DNA from 2 places in the Clostridium sp. CTA-5 genome. Region 1 is predicted to be linked to the other one. Evidence: riboswitches for the same ligand, from Rfam matches in the RefSeq annotation. Region 1 holds a riboswitch; the other holds the start of a gene.
The links. A riboswitch is a leader RNA that binds a small molecule or an ion and turns the genes downstream of it on or off. The one in region 1 is predicted to bind lysine.

Region 1 (8,592 bases):
TGTACAAAGGAATTATTATCTAGATGGGTTCAAGTAGGATGTTTTTCAACTTTATTTAGAAATCATTCTGCCTTATCTACAAGAGATCAAGAACCTTGGGCATTTGAGCAAGAAACATTAGATATTAATAGAAAATATATAAAATTAAGATATAAATTAATTCCTTATTTATATGATCTTTTATGGCAAGGGGAAACTACTGGTTTACCTGTTATGAGACCTCTAGTATTACATTATAGTAATGATGAGAATGTATATGAGATAAATGATCAATTTTTAGTTGGAGAAAATATATTAGTGTCTCCTGTTGTTGAACAAGGTAAAAGAGTAAAAGCAGTATATTTACCAGAAGGTACATGGATAGATTATTGGACTAAAGAAGAAATAGAAGGACAAAAATTAATATTGAGAGAAGCACCGTTAGATTTATGTCCTATATATATTAAAAAGGGAAGTATTATTCCTAATTATCCAGAACAAAATTATATTGGGGAAAAGGATATTAAAGAATTAACACTTGATATATATCCTGGAAATGGAAAGTATACACATTACTTAGATGATGCAGAAAGTTTTGCATACAAACAAGGTGAATATAACTTATATAGCTTTAATATGAGTGAAAATAATAATGAAGTAGATATAGAAATAAAATTTCCACATTTAAAATATAAAAAGAAATATGATAATTTTAAGATAGTTATTAATTCTGAAAATATATCACAAGTTAAATTTAATAATATTAGTGTAAATTATGAGAAATGTGGTAAACAAATTATTATATTATTACCAGTAGTAGAAGGTATATTAAAAATATATAAGTAACAATAAAGTTTGTTCATTAATATAAAGCAAATTAAAATGATAGTTTGAGATTACTATACTATATTAACATTGACTTAAAAGATACCGTAGTATTTTAGTTTAAATATATAATTTTTATTAAAATGTAACTGAAAAAACAGTTGATTTAAATTATTTCTAATTTAAATCAACTGTTTTTTTATTTTTTAAAGATAATTCTAAGGATAAATTATATTAAAATATAAATTTGTAGTGTTAATTTATTGATGTTTAAATAAATTAAATTAATTCATAATAAAATTAGATGCATTTTAAAAATTATTTATTTTAAATATCTATTAAATAAATTGCTTAATAGATTATAATTATAATAATAAAATTAATTTTCATATAAAAGTTATGTTTTAAAATTTTATTTATAATAGAATATAAACATTTATTAAAAATATAATATATAAAATATAGGAGAAAAAAGAATGAATAATAAACCTCAAAGCAATAAATATAAAAATTTTAAATTTATTATTAATAATATATTAGGAATATTTAATTCATTGTTTATCATTGCATTATCAGTAGTTATTACATTAAATTTAACTCCTATTTATAGAATAGTAATTAATAAATATAGGTTATCTGAGAAAAATGGAATAATGCCAGAAGAGATTATGAATGATTATAGAGGATTAATTAATTATTTGCAGAATCCATTTATTAAAAAATTAGAATTTCATAATTTTTCTATGAGTACTCAAGGAGAAGTTCACTTTCAAGATGTAAAAAGAATATTTTTATTGATTTATATTTACATGTTTATATTTATTATAATATTAATTTTATATTTCTTTTTAAAAAATAGAAGAGATAAATTTATATGTCAGGAGTTTATAAATAAATATAAAATCTTAAATATTAGTGCAAATTATTTAATTATATTTTTTATATTATTAATCACAGCAATTTTAGTAGATTTTAAAAAGTATTTTACTTTGTTTCATAGAATATTTTTTAGAAATGACTATTGGTTATTTGATCCAAGGTTAGATCCAATTATTAATGTTTTACCAGAAGAATTTTTTATGATTTTAGGAATAATTATTTTGAGTTTGATAATTTTACAAGTTATTTATATCAAAATTTCTTATTATAAAAATAAATATTAATATTCTAATAAGAGTGAGTTTATATAAAAATTTATTATTATATAAACTTTATCAAATTTATAGTACCGTGTAGAAAACATATTTTTATATTCATAAAATAAAGAGTTCTAAGTAATAGATAAATTCTAACTGTATCTATATACTTAGAACATTTTTATTATGCTTATAACTCAATAACTTCTAGATCATTAGGAACATGAATTATACCATTAAATTCTTCTTTACCTTCTTTAGTATAGAGTTCCTTTCTTTTTTCTAAATTTTTATCTTCGGTATGATATAAAATTATAGATTTTACATTTAAAATATTAGCATTTTTACAAGCATCTTTAACAGTAGCATGATGTTTTTCATATGGTTTAAATATATCTTTTTGAGAATATAAACAAAATGCTTCATGGAACAAATAGTCTACATTTTCACAATATATTTTTAGATTTTCTCTAAAAGGTTCATCACCTAAAAAAGTTAAACTCTTATTATTTAATAAAGTAGTTTTAAACCCAAATTGTAGTTGTTTAGTGCTATTTATATCAAAAAAAGTTGTTTTTCTTCCTAAGATTTCAAACTTACAGTTATTTTCAATTTCAATAAATATAATTCTATCATCAAATAATTTTAAGAATTTTTTTTGAAGCACAAAAGAACATATTGCTTTAATTGCAGTAATAGAAGTTTTATGACAATAAATATTAAAACTTCCAGTGTATTTATCATTTAATATTCCTTGAGCTACAGAACGGATTACCCATATGCTTCCTAGGATATGATCATTATGATTATGTGATATAAACATATTATGTATTTGATTAATTGATATATTTGCTTTTTCAAGATTTGATAATATTGTATTTCCACCACCTGCATCGACAAGAAAATGCTCATTATTATTTGATAGAGTAAAACAAGTATTATAACATTTCGTTACCATAGCAGATCCAGTACCAAGTATATTTAAATTTTCCATTTTTATCTCCTTTAATCATTTATAGAGGGCTATTTCAGAAAATTTATTATGAATTTGAAAGATTTTTGTTTGTTTACTATAATAAATACATTATCTTAAAATATATTATATTTATTTTGAAATAGTCCTTTATGTATTGAAATTAAGTATATTATAAAATTTATAATTCATAAGGACAAGCCTAAACATATAAATCTTATTGTAAGTACTTTACAATTTTATAAGTAAATGATACAATAGATAAAAATAAATACGAAGACCTATGGTAGAGGAGCTAATTATAAATAGTACTTATTAGGAGTTGGCAAGCGTTGATTAATAAGGAAAGGTATAATGGCCGAAGAAATATGTTATGCAAAAATTTATTTCTGGGTATACATAAAATATATGTATAACTGTCACGGAAGTGGAGTGCTACAAGGATTTTATCAGATATTATTAATATAATATCTTTATAAGCTTTAGCAAAAATGAACTCTACCCGTTGTAGTTATAACTACAACGGTTTTTCTTATGTAAAAATTAGTTAGGGGGATTAATAATGAAAATTCAAGGAATAATAGTTCCACTTATAACACCATTTAAAGATGGTATGGTAGATTTCAAATCATATGAAAATTTAGTAAATCATTATGTAAATGAAGGGGTAGATGGAATCATACCACTAGGAACTACAGGAGAAAGTCCAACAATATCAAATGAGGAATATGAAGAAATATTAGCTAAAACAATGGAATATAATAATGGTAGGGTAAAAGTTTATACTGGTTTAGGTGGAAATAATACTATTGAAGTAATTAAAAAGTTAAAGATAGCTGAAAGCAATAAAGTAGATGGAATACTATCTGTATCACCTTATTATTCAAGACCTAATCAAAGAGGCATTTATGAACATTTTAAAAAAATATCTGAATCAACAGATTTAAATATTATAATATATAATATTCCTTATAGAACAGGTTCTAATATTGAAAATGATACTATATTTAAATTAGCAGAACTAGAAAATATAGTAGGTATAAAAGATTGTTCAGGGAGTATGAAACAAACGTCAGAATTAATTTTAAATGCACCAAATGATTTTTCGGTATTAACTGGCGAGGATGCTCTTTTTTATACAACACTTGCGCTTGGTGGTCATGGAGGTATTTTAGCTTCAGCTAGTTTAAGAACTAGAGATTTTATTAAAGTATATAATTATATAAAAGAAAATGATCACCAATCAGCGCTTAAAATATGGAAGGAGTTGGATAGTTTTATTCCAATGTTATTTGAGCAACCAAATCCTACACCATTAAAATATTGTTTAAAGAAAAAAGGATTAATTGAAAGTGATGAAGTAAGATTACCACTTACAAATATAACAAAAGAATTAGAAAAAAAATTAGAAAATATGTTATTATTATAAATAACTTATTTATATATGGGGCAAAATAAAATGCAATAGTAAAAGCAATAAGAAATAAGGGCTATTTCGGATAGATAAAATTAAAAAGAATTATTAAATTCTTTTTAATTTTATCTTTTTTATTTTTTTAGAATTTATAATACAGCCAAATTTGTGAATAACTTTAGGAGCATAATAAAATTTATAGTTCCAAGAAGTTAAATTTTATTATGTTTTAGTGTAAAAAAACTATCTACGAAGTGGGTACTCTTGATTCCTATTTTTTAGTTAATAAGGATCTATAAGATTAAAGAGATTTAAATGATGTGTAAAATCTATTATAGCTTATATAAATTATGTTTAAATATATAAAAATTTATTTAAATTATAATTTATTTTTTATATAATTTTCTTTTTGTTATTTATAGTGTAATTTAATTGAATTTAAGTATTATAATGTTTTATTTATAAAACATTATATAAAATATAAAATTTTTGACGATTAAAACTTTTAGGAGTAATATATAATGGGTTAAATTCGCACATATGAAATAAAGTAATGTACTAATAAGGATGAAAACCCTTTATATAGAGAATTTATACTATAATATTATACTTAGATTAAAATATATTTAATTAAATAATAAGAATATTTATATTGTTTAATTAATAATGAGTTGAATAAAAAATTAGTGTATTATTTTTTTTCATATGTAACAAAAAAGGAGTTGTTAAGAAATGATGCCTAAACTATTTAAAATGATTAAAGGTAAAGAAATTACTAAACAACAATTATTAAAAGATATTATATCAGGAATTATTGTTGCAATAATAGCATTACCTTTATCTATAGCATTAGCAATATCGTCGGGAGTTTCACCAGAAAAAGGACTTATAACAGCAATTTTTGCTGGATTTATAATTTCTTTTTTAGGAGGAAGTAAAGTACAAATTGGGGGTCCAACAGGAGCATTCGTAATAATAATATATTCAATTATTCAGCAATATGGATTAAATGGATTAATTACGGCTTCAATAATGGCAGGTATTATGTTAGTTATAATGGGACTTTTAAAATTTGGATCATTAATTAAGTACATACCTCAAACAATAACAGTAGGTTTTACAAGTGGTATAGCAATAACATTATTATCAACGCAAGTTAAAGATTTTTTTGGATTAAAGATTGATAAGGTACCAGCAGAATTTGTTCCTAAATGGCAAAGTTATATTTCTAATATGAACACATTAAGTATATGGACACTAGTTATAGGGATTATTTGTGTGTTAATCATAGTTTTTTGGCCAAAGGTTAATAAAACTATACCAGGTTCATTGATTGCATTAATTGTTGCTACCTTAATGGTGAAATTTTTGAATTTACCAGTAGAAACTATAGGTGATAGATTCCAACAATTATCATCAGCTATTCCAATGCCTGTTATGCCTAGCATAAGTATAAGTACTATAAATCAATTATTTGCACCAGCTATGACTATAGCTATTTTAGCAGGTTTAGAATCGTTATTATCAGCAGTTGTTGCAGATGGAATGATCGGTGATACACATGATTCAAATATGGAATTAGTGGCACAAGGATTAGGAAATATAGTTTCAGGATTATTTGGAGGTATACCTGCAACAGGAGCAATAGCTAGAACAGCAGCTAATGTAAAGAATGGTGGTAAGAGTCCAATATCAGGAATGGTGCATGCTATAACATTGTTAATTATAATGTTAGCTTTAATGCCAATTGCAAAGTTAATACCAATGACATCATTAGCAGCAATATTAGCAATTGTATCTTATAATATGAGCGAATGGAGAACATTTAAATCATTATTAAAAGCACCTAAAAGTGATTTATTGGTATTATTAGTTACTTTCTTTTGTACTATAATCTTTGATTTAGTAGTTGCGATTGGTTTTGGAATGATTATGACAATGTTCTTATTTATGAAAAGAGTCTCTGAAACTACAGCAATTAGAGATTTAGTAGATGAAAAAGTATTTGATGATGATGTATTAGATATGTTAAGAAAGTCAGATGGTAAAATTTCAGTATATCAAGTAGATGGACCTTTATTTTTTGGAATAGTACAAGATTTTTTAATAAAAGTAAATTCAGTAAAACCATCAACAGAAGTACTTATACTAGATATGAGACATAGTTATGCAATAGATGCATCTGCAATAAATGCATTGAAACAAATAGTTGGTTATTGTAAAAAACAAAAAATAAAACTTTTAATAACCCATGTACAAGAACAACCAATGCATGTTTTGGGTAATATGGGAATTGCAGATATTATTGGAGAAGAAAATATATATGAAACTAAAAGAGAAGCTATAGAAATATCAAGTAGTTACATAACTAAAATAAGAAATTTTATGAATGATGCTTCATAAAATAAAAAACATATTAATAATAATCTTAAGATAATATTTTTAGGAAGATATTAATACATATTTAAAATATAGATAAATAATATAAAGTTGATTCAAAATAATTAATTTATAATTTTGAATCAACTTTTTTATATTAATGGATATAATGGCTTTTACTAAATATTTTAATTAATGCTATCTTAAAGAATCTATCAATTTAATTAAATTATCTTTTATAGAATCAATTTTGCTAAAATCTATTGCAGAAACATAAATTTTTTCTAAATCATCATGATAGGATTTTGCTTTTGCAAGATAAGCTATTCCTTTAGAATTTAATTCTTTATATTTACTAGTTATACTAGATAAGGTGTTAGCATATTTTTCATCAGTATTTTCTGTTATTAATTCTTTATACATATCTAATACTTCATCATTTTCTCTTGAAGGGAAATACTCATGAGGTGCTGTTGAATCAAATATACATAAGCCTAATTCTCTCATTACTACCATATCTAAGCTATCAGGATCAAAACCACAATGATAAACTTCAGCATCAATTCCTTTAAGCTTACATTCCTTAACGAGTTTTTTTAGAAGTGTAGATTTACCAGAACCAGGTCTTCCTTTTATAAAATATCTTTTTGGAACATCAATAGTTAAATTTTCAACGAAATCAACAGGTCCTTTAGGAGTAGCACCACCGAAAAAACGATGTTTAATATTAGCTTTTTTATTAAACTTAGAAGTTCCAACTAATGTATTAATGGTATCTTTAGCAATAGTATCGGCTTTTTTAAAGTTCATATTTTCAATATAAATTTTTTCCCAATCATCATGTGTTACAAGAGCTTTTGCAAACAGTTTGTAAGCATTCTCATAGCATGTAGAGATGTGTTCTTTAATTTTAATAATTTCACTTGTATGTTCTTTTAATTTATCACTATTCCAAGCTACCCCTAGATTTACATATTCCTCTATTGCACCTGGTGCATTTGGCTCGATAACATGAGGGGCTGTTCCATCAACTATAGCTACTTTGAGTTTTGGAATAATTACTCCATCAAGAGATCCATTATCAGAAGAACAGTGGATAAATTCTATATCATAATTTTTTTCATTCCAATAGTTGCCTATTGATCTTATGAGTGTAGATTTACCTGTGCCAGGACCGCCTTTTAGTATAAATATTTTATCTAATCCTTCTAAATTGGATGGAAATAAATTGCAAAAACCTTTGGATGTATTAGCGCATGCATAATAATTTAAAATTTTCCCAGACAAGATTATCACTCCTTAATTTATAAAAAATATTACTAACAATAAATAATATATGCTTAAAAGAAATATATGTGTAAATTAAAAAAATTTTAATTTAAAGTTTTTATATAAATTTAATTATAAATTTTTAAAAGTAGTATAAATAGTAGCTTTGAAGTTAGCATAAGTAAATAGGAAAAGAGAAGATAAAGGTTAAAAAACTAATATTTCAACAATAAGTTAATTAATTATAAAAGGTAATTAAGAGTATAAATTTATTTATAAAGTACATAATAATTTTGAAGTAAACTTTAGGGAGTGATTATAATGGAAAGAAATCCAAGTATAAGATGTTCAATTAGAAATTGTAAACATCATAACCACAATGAAAATTATTGTACTTTACAAGAAATTAGCGTAGGAACACATGAATCAAATCCTAGCAAGATAGAATGTACAGATTGTGAATCATTTGTGCTAAATAGTTAATAACAAATATATAGCTATTTATAAGACTGATTTATAAAAAAAGGGGTTTAAAGAAAAATATTTTTTCTTTAAACCCTTTTTTATAGGAAACATCTATTGACGATAGTCCTTAAAAAGTTTAGGCTAATCTAAGG
Region 2 (8,592 bases), on a different contig from region 1:
TCCTATGGGTGATACAGAAGATTATGACTATTTAACTGGAAAATACTTATTAGATGTTATGAAAAATGATCCAAAAGTAGTTGCCATTACATCAGGAACTCCGGCAGTATTTGGTTTTGGGAAAGAAAGAAGAAAAGAAGCAGGTAGACAGTTTGTTGATGTTGGTATTGCAGAAGAACACGCAGTAGCTTTGGCTTCAGGAATTGCAGCAAATGGTGGAAAGCCAGTTTATGGAGTATGTAGTACGTTTCTTCAAAGAACATATGACCAGCTTTCACAGGATCTATGTATAAATAATAATCCAGCAGTAATACTGGTATATTTAGCATCTGTTTATGGAATGAATGATGTAACACATCTTGGATTATACGATATTGGTATGATGAGTAATATTCCTAATATGGTATATCTTGCTCCAACATGTAAGGAAGAATATTTTAAGATGCTTAAGTGGGGAATGAATCAAAAGGAGCATCCAGTGGCTATCCGTGTTCCAGCAATGGGAGTAATCGAAAGTGGAGTGGAAGATAATACAGATTATTCTAAATTGAATAAATATCAGGTGACAAAAGCAGGAAAAGGTGTTGCAGTGATTGCACTTGGAGATTTCTATCAGCTTGGTCAGGCAGTTGTCGCAAAGCTTTCAAATGAAAATGGCATTGAAGCTACGCTGATTAATCCAAAGTATATCACAGGTATTGATGAAGAATTATTAGAAAACTTGAAAAAAGAGCATAAGCTTGTAATTACTCTTGAAGATGGTATTTTAGATGGTGGCTTTGGTGAGAAGATTACAAGATTTTATGGTCCTTCTGACATGAAGGTTTTAAATTATGGTATCAAGAAGGAATTACTAGATCGTTATGTTCCAGATGAACTTATGAAAAAAAATAGACTTACAGATATTCAGATAGTAGAAGATATTATAAGTATCATAAAATAAGGTATTATACATGCTATCAATTAAAAAATAGATAGGAATACAGAAAATTATGAAGTTGATACTAATGTTCGTGAAACCAAAGGCAGATCTGATTATAGCAAATCCATATGAAATGATACTTAAAGAGATTGTTAAAGTATTTAGAAAATCTTATCAATAAAAGGAGGATATTAATGGACATTGATGATTTATTAGCACACCTAAATAAAGGAGAAGTGGTTGAGGGTGGTTCGGAATTACACCGAATAATGCATAATGTCTCGCAGGAGGCGTTGAAATTAACTTTTAATCTGAATGGGCAATATCATACGCCAGAAGAAATCCAAGAGCTTTTTTTCATGCTAATTGGTAAACCAATAGATAGAACATTTACTATGTTCCCACCTTTCTATACAGATTGCGGAAAGAATATCTTTGTAGGAAAGAATGTATTTATCAATTCAGGCTGTTGTTTTCAGGATCAAGGCGGCATTACAATTGGAGATGGAGTTCTCATTGGACACAATGTAGTGTTGGCTACTCTCAATCACGACGTTGACCCAAGAAAACGCAGTGATATGCATCCTGTACCCATTGTGATAGGCAATAATGTATGGATTGGAGCAAATGTCACTGTCGTTCCAGGTGTCACCATTGGTGATGGTGCTGTTATTGGAGCAGGTGCAGTTGTGACCAGAGATGTGCCACCTAATGTTATTGTGGGCGGTGTACCTGCAAAAATTATCAAGAAAATCGAAATTGGTGAGAAGTAATAAGATATTGAATATGAAAAAACTAGTTTAGATGCTTTTAATAAAAACAATATCGAATAAATACAATTCATTGACTTTTATTCACTCGAGTAGTATATTATGTTTAGAATGATAAAAGGAGGTTTTAAAATTATGGTACGAATTTCAAAGGCGCCCGAAGTTCGCAAACAGGAAATATTAGATACAGCAATGATAGTATTTTATAAAAAAGGATATGAATCAACATCTATGGCTGACATAGCAAAGGAAATGAATGTGGTACCAGGGTTGTGTTATCGTTATTTTAAATCAAAACAAGAACTTTTTGAAACCGCAATGGATAAGTATGTTGAAGAATGTGGAGAAAAATTTTTAAAGATTATTTGTGATGATAAAAAAACATTAACAGAACGTATGGATCATATGGCTAAATTAATGCTAACTCAAGAAGATAACAGCAAATATCATAATTTTTATCATAAGACAGGTAATGAAATATTGCATGAGCAACTTACTATAAAGATTGCAAAATATTTAATTCCAAGTTTATGCAAAGAATTTAAAAAGTTATATGAAAAAGGAGAAATTTATATTAAAAATATTGAAATAATGACTAATTTTATTATGTATGGACAAATCGGTGTTTTGTCATGCGAAGATATTTCCATGGAAGAAAAAATCAAACAAATTCGTGTATTTATAAATTCAATATTAGAAATAAGACAATAGATATGATGATTGGGAATTAGATAAACATCCCTAATAAAGTATTTCTGTAAAGTGATATTTTGTTAGGGTAAAAAAATGTTTACTCAGTGAACGTTATTCATTGACTGTAATTCACTTAATAGTAATTAAAGAAAGAAGACGATTTAAATGAAAAATGTATTAGAAAAAGATTTTACAAAAGGTAATACAACTAAAAAGCTAATAGGAGCTACTATACCAGTGCTAATAGCATTTATATTTAGTATGGCATACAACATAGTTGACAGTCTTTGGGTTGGAAATATACTTGGTGAAAAAGCAATGGCAGCACTTACTGTATCAATGCCACCTATATTGATAACAACTTCTATTGCAATGGGTGCTACTAATGGGGTTGCAATTTTGTTATCAAAATATGTTGGAGCAAAGGATAAAGACAATCAAAATAAGGTAATCTCGACTTCTTTTATAGTAGCATTTATTTTCAGCATAATTATAACTGTTATTTGTGAACTTAGTGCAAAAACTATTTTAAATCTTTTAAACACACCAAGCGAGATATATGCTATGTTAAAAGAGTATCTTATTTTATATATGATTGGATATGTTTTTGTATTTATATATTTATATTTTACGGCTGTATTACGTAGTTTTGGTAATACAACTATGCAGATGGTATCTATTATTTTTTGTACAATACTTAATATAATTTTGGATCCTATTTTTATTAATAAAATGGGACTTAAAGGGGCAGCAATTGCAACCTTATTGTCTCAAGGAATGATGATGCTTATTATGATTGTGTATATTATTAAGAAAAAATTAATAGTAATTAATTTTAAATTATTTGACAAAAATACTTTAAAGAATCTTACACTAAAAGCAATACCATCTATTATTCAACAAAGCATTCCTGCAATAAGTACAAGTTTCATTACTTACTTAGTTAGTGTATTTGGAGTACTGCCTATAGCTGCATTTGGTATTTCAGGAAAATTGGAAACAATTTTATTTTATCCTGCCATGGCACTTAATATGACAATTACTACTTGCACTGGCCAGTGCTTTGGTGCTAAAAATATAAAAAAAGCAAAGGAATATCTTAAATCTGGAATAATATTAGGTAGTGGATTTTTAATTGTATTAACAATTATAGTAGTATTTTTTTCAGCAAATTTAGCACAAATATTTGGGGCAAATGAAAGTGCTAAAAATATAATTAAAGTTTATTTTTCAATTATTTCAGTTGGATATATCTGCAATGTTATCACTAATTGTGTTCTTGGAGCAGTAAATGGTTTTGGAAAACCAATGTCATCTATGCTTTTAATGATTTTCTACTATATTATTGTTCGTATGCCACTAGCAAAAGTATTATCTACAAGTAGTTTAGCATTAAATGGGATATGGGTAGCTGTTTTGATAAGTCATATTGCTGCAACTATAGCAGGAATTTATTATTTTAAAGTATTACTAAAAAAAGATTATATTAGGTTTGATATGAAATCAGTAACTAATTATTAGGCTGAAACTAAAATAATAAGTAATAGCACTTGAGAAAAATAGATATAATATAGATATAAATAAAGATGACCAAAGACTTTGAGTATTTATGTGTAAATTTAGGATTTGTTGTAATAAAAATGAAGTCTGGTATATAATAGTATATGAATTTTAAAATTGAGAGGGAGAGAATACTTATGATAAGACTTATTGCATCAGATCTTGATGGAACACTTGTAAATAGTGATGGAAAAATCAATGAAAAAATGTTTCATTTGATAAATACATTAGATGAAAAAGGTATAAAATTTGCAGCAGCTAGTGGAAGATTTTATTACCAATTAAATAAAAATTTTGAAAAGGTGAATCATGATATGTTGTTTATTGCTCATAATGGTGCACTTGTAAAATACAATAAAAATGGTAAAACAGTATATTCAAATTGTATATCTAAAGAAAATATAAAAAAGGTAATAGACTTAAAGAGGGAATTTGGAGAAGAAATATTTTTAGCAAGTGATAATACGGCTTATATAGAAAATCCTACAGAGGATATGATGGATAAATTTAAATTTTTTAATGTCCCAGCAGTAGTAGTAAAATCTTTTGATGAAGTAAAAGTTCCTATTTATAAAATAACTTATTATGTTGCTGATGATGTTAAACCGAAAATAGTAGAGTATTTAAAAGAAAATCTTAGTGATGAGCTAGAGTTTGTTGTATCAGGTGATAAATGGATAGATATAATGAATAAAGGTGTAAGTAAAGGACATGCTATAGAAATGCTTCAGAAAAAGTTTAACATAGATAGAAAAAATACTATGGTTTTTGGGGATTATTATAATGATTTAACTATGTTTAAGACAGCTCATTATAGTTATGCTATGAAAAATGCTCCAGATGATGTCAAAGAACATGCTAATTTTATTGCAGAAAGTAATAATGATAATGGAGTATATAAAGTTATAAATGAACTTTGTATAAAAGAACAAAAGATGGCATAATTATATTCAAAAATTGGTTTTTTTAAATAACTTGGTCTTTTTAAATAAATTGGTTTTTTAGAAAAAAGTATTGCAAGTTTATATATAAAGTGTTAGAATTTTTATAAAATTGAATGAGTAAATATACCTAGGGTAGAGGTGCAATATTTAAGAGTAACTATTTGGAGCTGGCAAGCTATGATAAATAGTCAAAGGAAATATTGCCGAAGAGAGTAAATTGGCGAGTTTATTCTCTGGTATTGCATATAATATGTGTAATACTGTCGCTAATGATATAGTGGAGAGCTACAAGGTACATTTTTGTTTAACGTAAGATTATAAATTTGAGATTTATTAATATCACAAATATATGAGTTTTTTAATATTTATTTAAGTGATATTTTAAATTTGTAAATTGTAAAAAGGTTTATACAAGGGTGTAGCAGAGAGTTCTTTGCTACACCTTTTTTGACGTTAAGAAATGTATAGAAATCTAAAAGTTATTAAAAGCCTAGAGTGGAAAATTTACTTGATGTTTTAAATTTTATAGGGAGTTGATAATATGGGTGTTATTGTACAAAAATATGGGGGAAGTTCAGTAGGAGATGTTAATAAAATAAAGCAGGTTGCAAAAACCTTAGTTAAGAGAAAAGAAAGTGGAGATAGTTTAGTTGTTGTAGTTTCAGCTATGGGAGATACTACAGATAATTTAATAGAGTTAGCTAAACAAATTTCTAAAGAGCCTGATAAAAGAGAGTTAGATGCTTTAATAGCAACTGGGGAGATGATTTCTTCTTCTCTTTTGGCTATGGCTATTAAAGAGTTAGGATATGATGCAGTAAGTTATACTGCTTATCAAGTTGGAATTAGAGCATTAGGACCACATGGAAAATCTCTTATTGAAAATATTAATGGAGAAAAAATAAGAGAAAGTTTATTAGAAGGAAAGATAGTCGTAGTTGCTGGATTCCAAGGAATAAATGAAGATGGAGATATTACCACACTTGGTAGAGGAGGTTCAGATACTTCAGCAGTAGCAATTGCAGTAAGACTTGATGGTGAATGTGAGATATATACTGATGTAGATGGAATATATAGTGTAGATCCAAGAAAATATCCTAATGCTAAAAAGTTAGATGAAATAGACTATGAAGATATGCTTGAATTATCAAGTCTTGGAGCACAAGTAATGCATTCAAGATCTATAGAACTTGCTCAAAAATATAAAATTCCAGTATATGTGGGATTGAGTAATAGTGATATTAAAGGAACTGTAATCAGGGAGGGAAAAAATATGAATTTAGAAAGTAAACCAATAACAGGAATAGCTACAAGTGAAGAGGATATAATTATAACTTTAAAAGAAGTTAAAAATGATATAAATATGATTGCAAATTTATTTGAGAAAATTGCAAGTAAAAGAATTAATGTAGATATGATAAGTCAAACCTCTCCGATTGAGGAAAATGTTAATTTATCTTTTTCAATACCAAAAGATGATTTAAGAGAATGTATGAATATAATAAGTGAATTTACAGAAAAAGATAAAATTTTTATAGATGAAGATATAACTAAATTTTCAATAGTGGGTATTGGGATGAAAACAACATCAGGAGTTGCAGGAAGATTGTTTAAATTATTTGCTGAAAATAACATTTCAATAAAGATGATTACTACATCTGAAATAAGAATAACTTGTGCAATTAAAAAGGATGATAAGGTTAAAGCTATAAATGCTACAGCTAAGGAATTTGATTTATAGTAGTTAGGAGAGAGTATTTATGAAACTTTTTGGAAGTATGAAAGTAATTGATAATACATTACATATAGGAGGAGTATCTTCAGTAGAACTTGTAGAAAAGTATGGAACACCACTTTATGTAATGGATGAAGCGTTAATAAGAGATAACTGCAGAAGATACGCAGAAGCTTTTAAGATTAAAGAAAATAATAATAAGGTTATATATGCCGGAAAAGCATTTTTAACACTTGCTATGTGTAAAATTATAAATGAAGAGGGGTTAAACCTTGATGTAGTTTCAGGTGGAGAATTATATACTGCTTATAAAAGTGGATTTCCTATGGAAAACATATATTTTCATGGGAATAATAAAACACCAGAAGAAATAGAAATGGCTATAAATTTTAATATTGGTAACTTTGTAGTGGATAATTTTTATGAAATTGACAAAATAAATGAATTAGCCATAAAACATAATAAGGTTCAAAAAGTGCTTTTAAGAATAACACCAGGAATAGAAGCGCATACACATGAATATATAAAGACAGGTTCTATAGACTCAAAATTTGGATTTACTATGTTAAACAATAAGACTTTAAGTGCAGTAAAAAGAGTTATTGGGTATTCAAATTTAGAACTTGTTGGATTACATTGTCACATAGGTTCACAAATATTTAGTATAGAACCATACTTAGATGAAGTTGAGTTAATGTTAAATCTTATTAAAAGTATAAAAGAAGAAACAGGTTATACTATTAAAGAATTAAACTTGGGTGGAGGCTTTGGAATTTACTATAAAGATAGAGATGAACCTAAAAAAATAGAAGATTTTTGTTCATGTATTTTAGAAAAAGCAAAGCAGACAGCATTAAACTTAAAAATGGATATGCCAACGCTAATAATAGAACCAGGTCGTTCAATGGTGGGAAATGCAGGAATTACTTTATATACAATAGGTTCAATTAAAAATATACCAAATGTTAAAAAATATGCATCTATTAATGGGGGTATGACAGATAATATTAGACCTGCACTGTATCAAGCTGAATATGAATGTGCTATTGCAAATAGAGTAGATAGCTATTGGAAAGAGGTAGTCTCTATATCAGGAAAATGTTGTGAGTCTGGAGACATATTATTAAAAGATGTTGAACTCCCAGAAATGTATAGTGGAGATATTTTAGCTGTATTTTCAACTGGTGCTTATGGATATTCAATGTCAAACAATTATAACAAAATACCTAGAGCAGCAGTAGTAAGCGTTATAGATGGAAAGTCTAAGGTTATGTGTAGAAGAGAAACTTATGAAGATATAATAAGCAGAGAAATTTTAGATTAGACATATATAAATAGGCTGTATCAAAATTAAATTTATTTTGATACAGCCATTTTGGTGTATAATATTATAAAATATTTAGATATGTTTTAAGTGAATGTTGATATTATAGTATAAAGCTCATGGACAGGGGAATTTACTTTAAGAACTCTAAAATAAAGCTTAGTCCAATTAATGCATGCTCCCAATCAAAGATTGATGACAAGCAATTAATTTGACAAATCTTCATTAAGAGTTCTAAAAAGCAAATTCCAATGCCAGTTCGCCCTTATACTATAATATCAACACTGTTTTAAAACATAGCGAAATATTTAAATAAGTTTTAGGGGATGAGATAATGATTTATTATTTTTCTAGTACAGGTAATTCTAAATGGATCGCAAAACAGATTGGAGACAAATTAAATTATGAAGTAATTAATATAATAGATATTAATAGGAATGAAAAGAAATTAGTTAGAAAAGGTGAAGTAGTAGGATTTATATTTCCTATTTATGCATGGGCACCACCTGAAATAATGTTTGATTTTATGAAAAATTTCACGTTAGAAGAGGGAGCTTTTTCTTTTGCAATAGGTACATGTGTAAGTGAAGCAGGAAATACTGAAAAATTAATTAAAAAGTATATCCCATTAAATAGTATTTATT

Region 2: it holds a riboswitch for lysine, as region 1 does, so the genes downstream of both, ACYUET_RS04695 (aspartate kinase) here and dapA (4-hydroxy-tetrahydrodipicolinate synthase) in region 1, are expected to answer to the same signal.

The regions. Positions count from the first base shown of each region.
Region 1 is NZ_BAAAAT010000014.1:64,593-73,184, reverse strand. It holds gene ACYUET_RS17655 (glycoside hydrolase family 31 protein) at 1-825, shown strand, start outside; gene ACYUET_RS17650 (TIGR01906 family membrane protein) at 1,281-1,967, shown strand; gene ACYUET_RS17645 (MBL fold metallo-hydrolase) at 2,131-2,934, opposite strand; lysine riboswitch at 3,193-3,359, shown strand; gene dapA (4-hydroxy-tetrahydrodipicolinate synthase) at 3,476-4,342, shown strand; gene ACYUET_RS17635 (SulP family inorganic anion transporter) at 5,060-6,730, shown strand; gene ACYUET_RS17630 (PRK06851 family protein) at 6,905-7,993, opposite strand; gene ACYUET_RS17625 (DUF1540 domain-containing protein) at 8,297-8,458, shown strand.
Region 2 is NZ_BAAAAT010000001.1:1,012,915-1,021,506, reverse strand. It holds gene ACYUET_RS04720 (1-deoxy-D-xylulose-5-phosphate synthase) at 1-943, shown strand, start outside; gene ACYUET_RS04715 (sugar O-acetyltransferase) at 1,117-1,695, shown strand; gene ACYUET_RS04710 (TetR/AcrR family transcriptional regulator) at 1,828-2,403, shown strand; gene ACYUET_RS04705 (MATE family efflux transporter) at 2,551-3,906, shown strand; gene ACYUET_RS04700 (HAD family hydrolase) at 4,083-4,889, shown strand; lysine riboswitch at 5,015-5,185, shown strand; gene ACYUET_RS04695 (aspartate kinase) at 5,431-6,630, shown strand; gene lysA (diaminopimelate decarboxylase) at 6,650-7,948, shown strand; gene ACYUET_RS04685 (EFR1 family ferrodoxin) at 8,283-8,592, shown strand, end outside.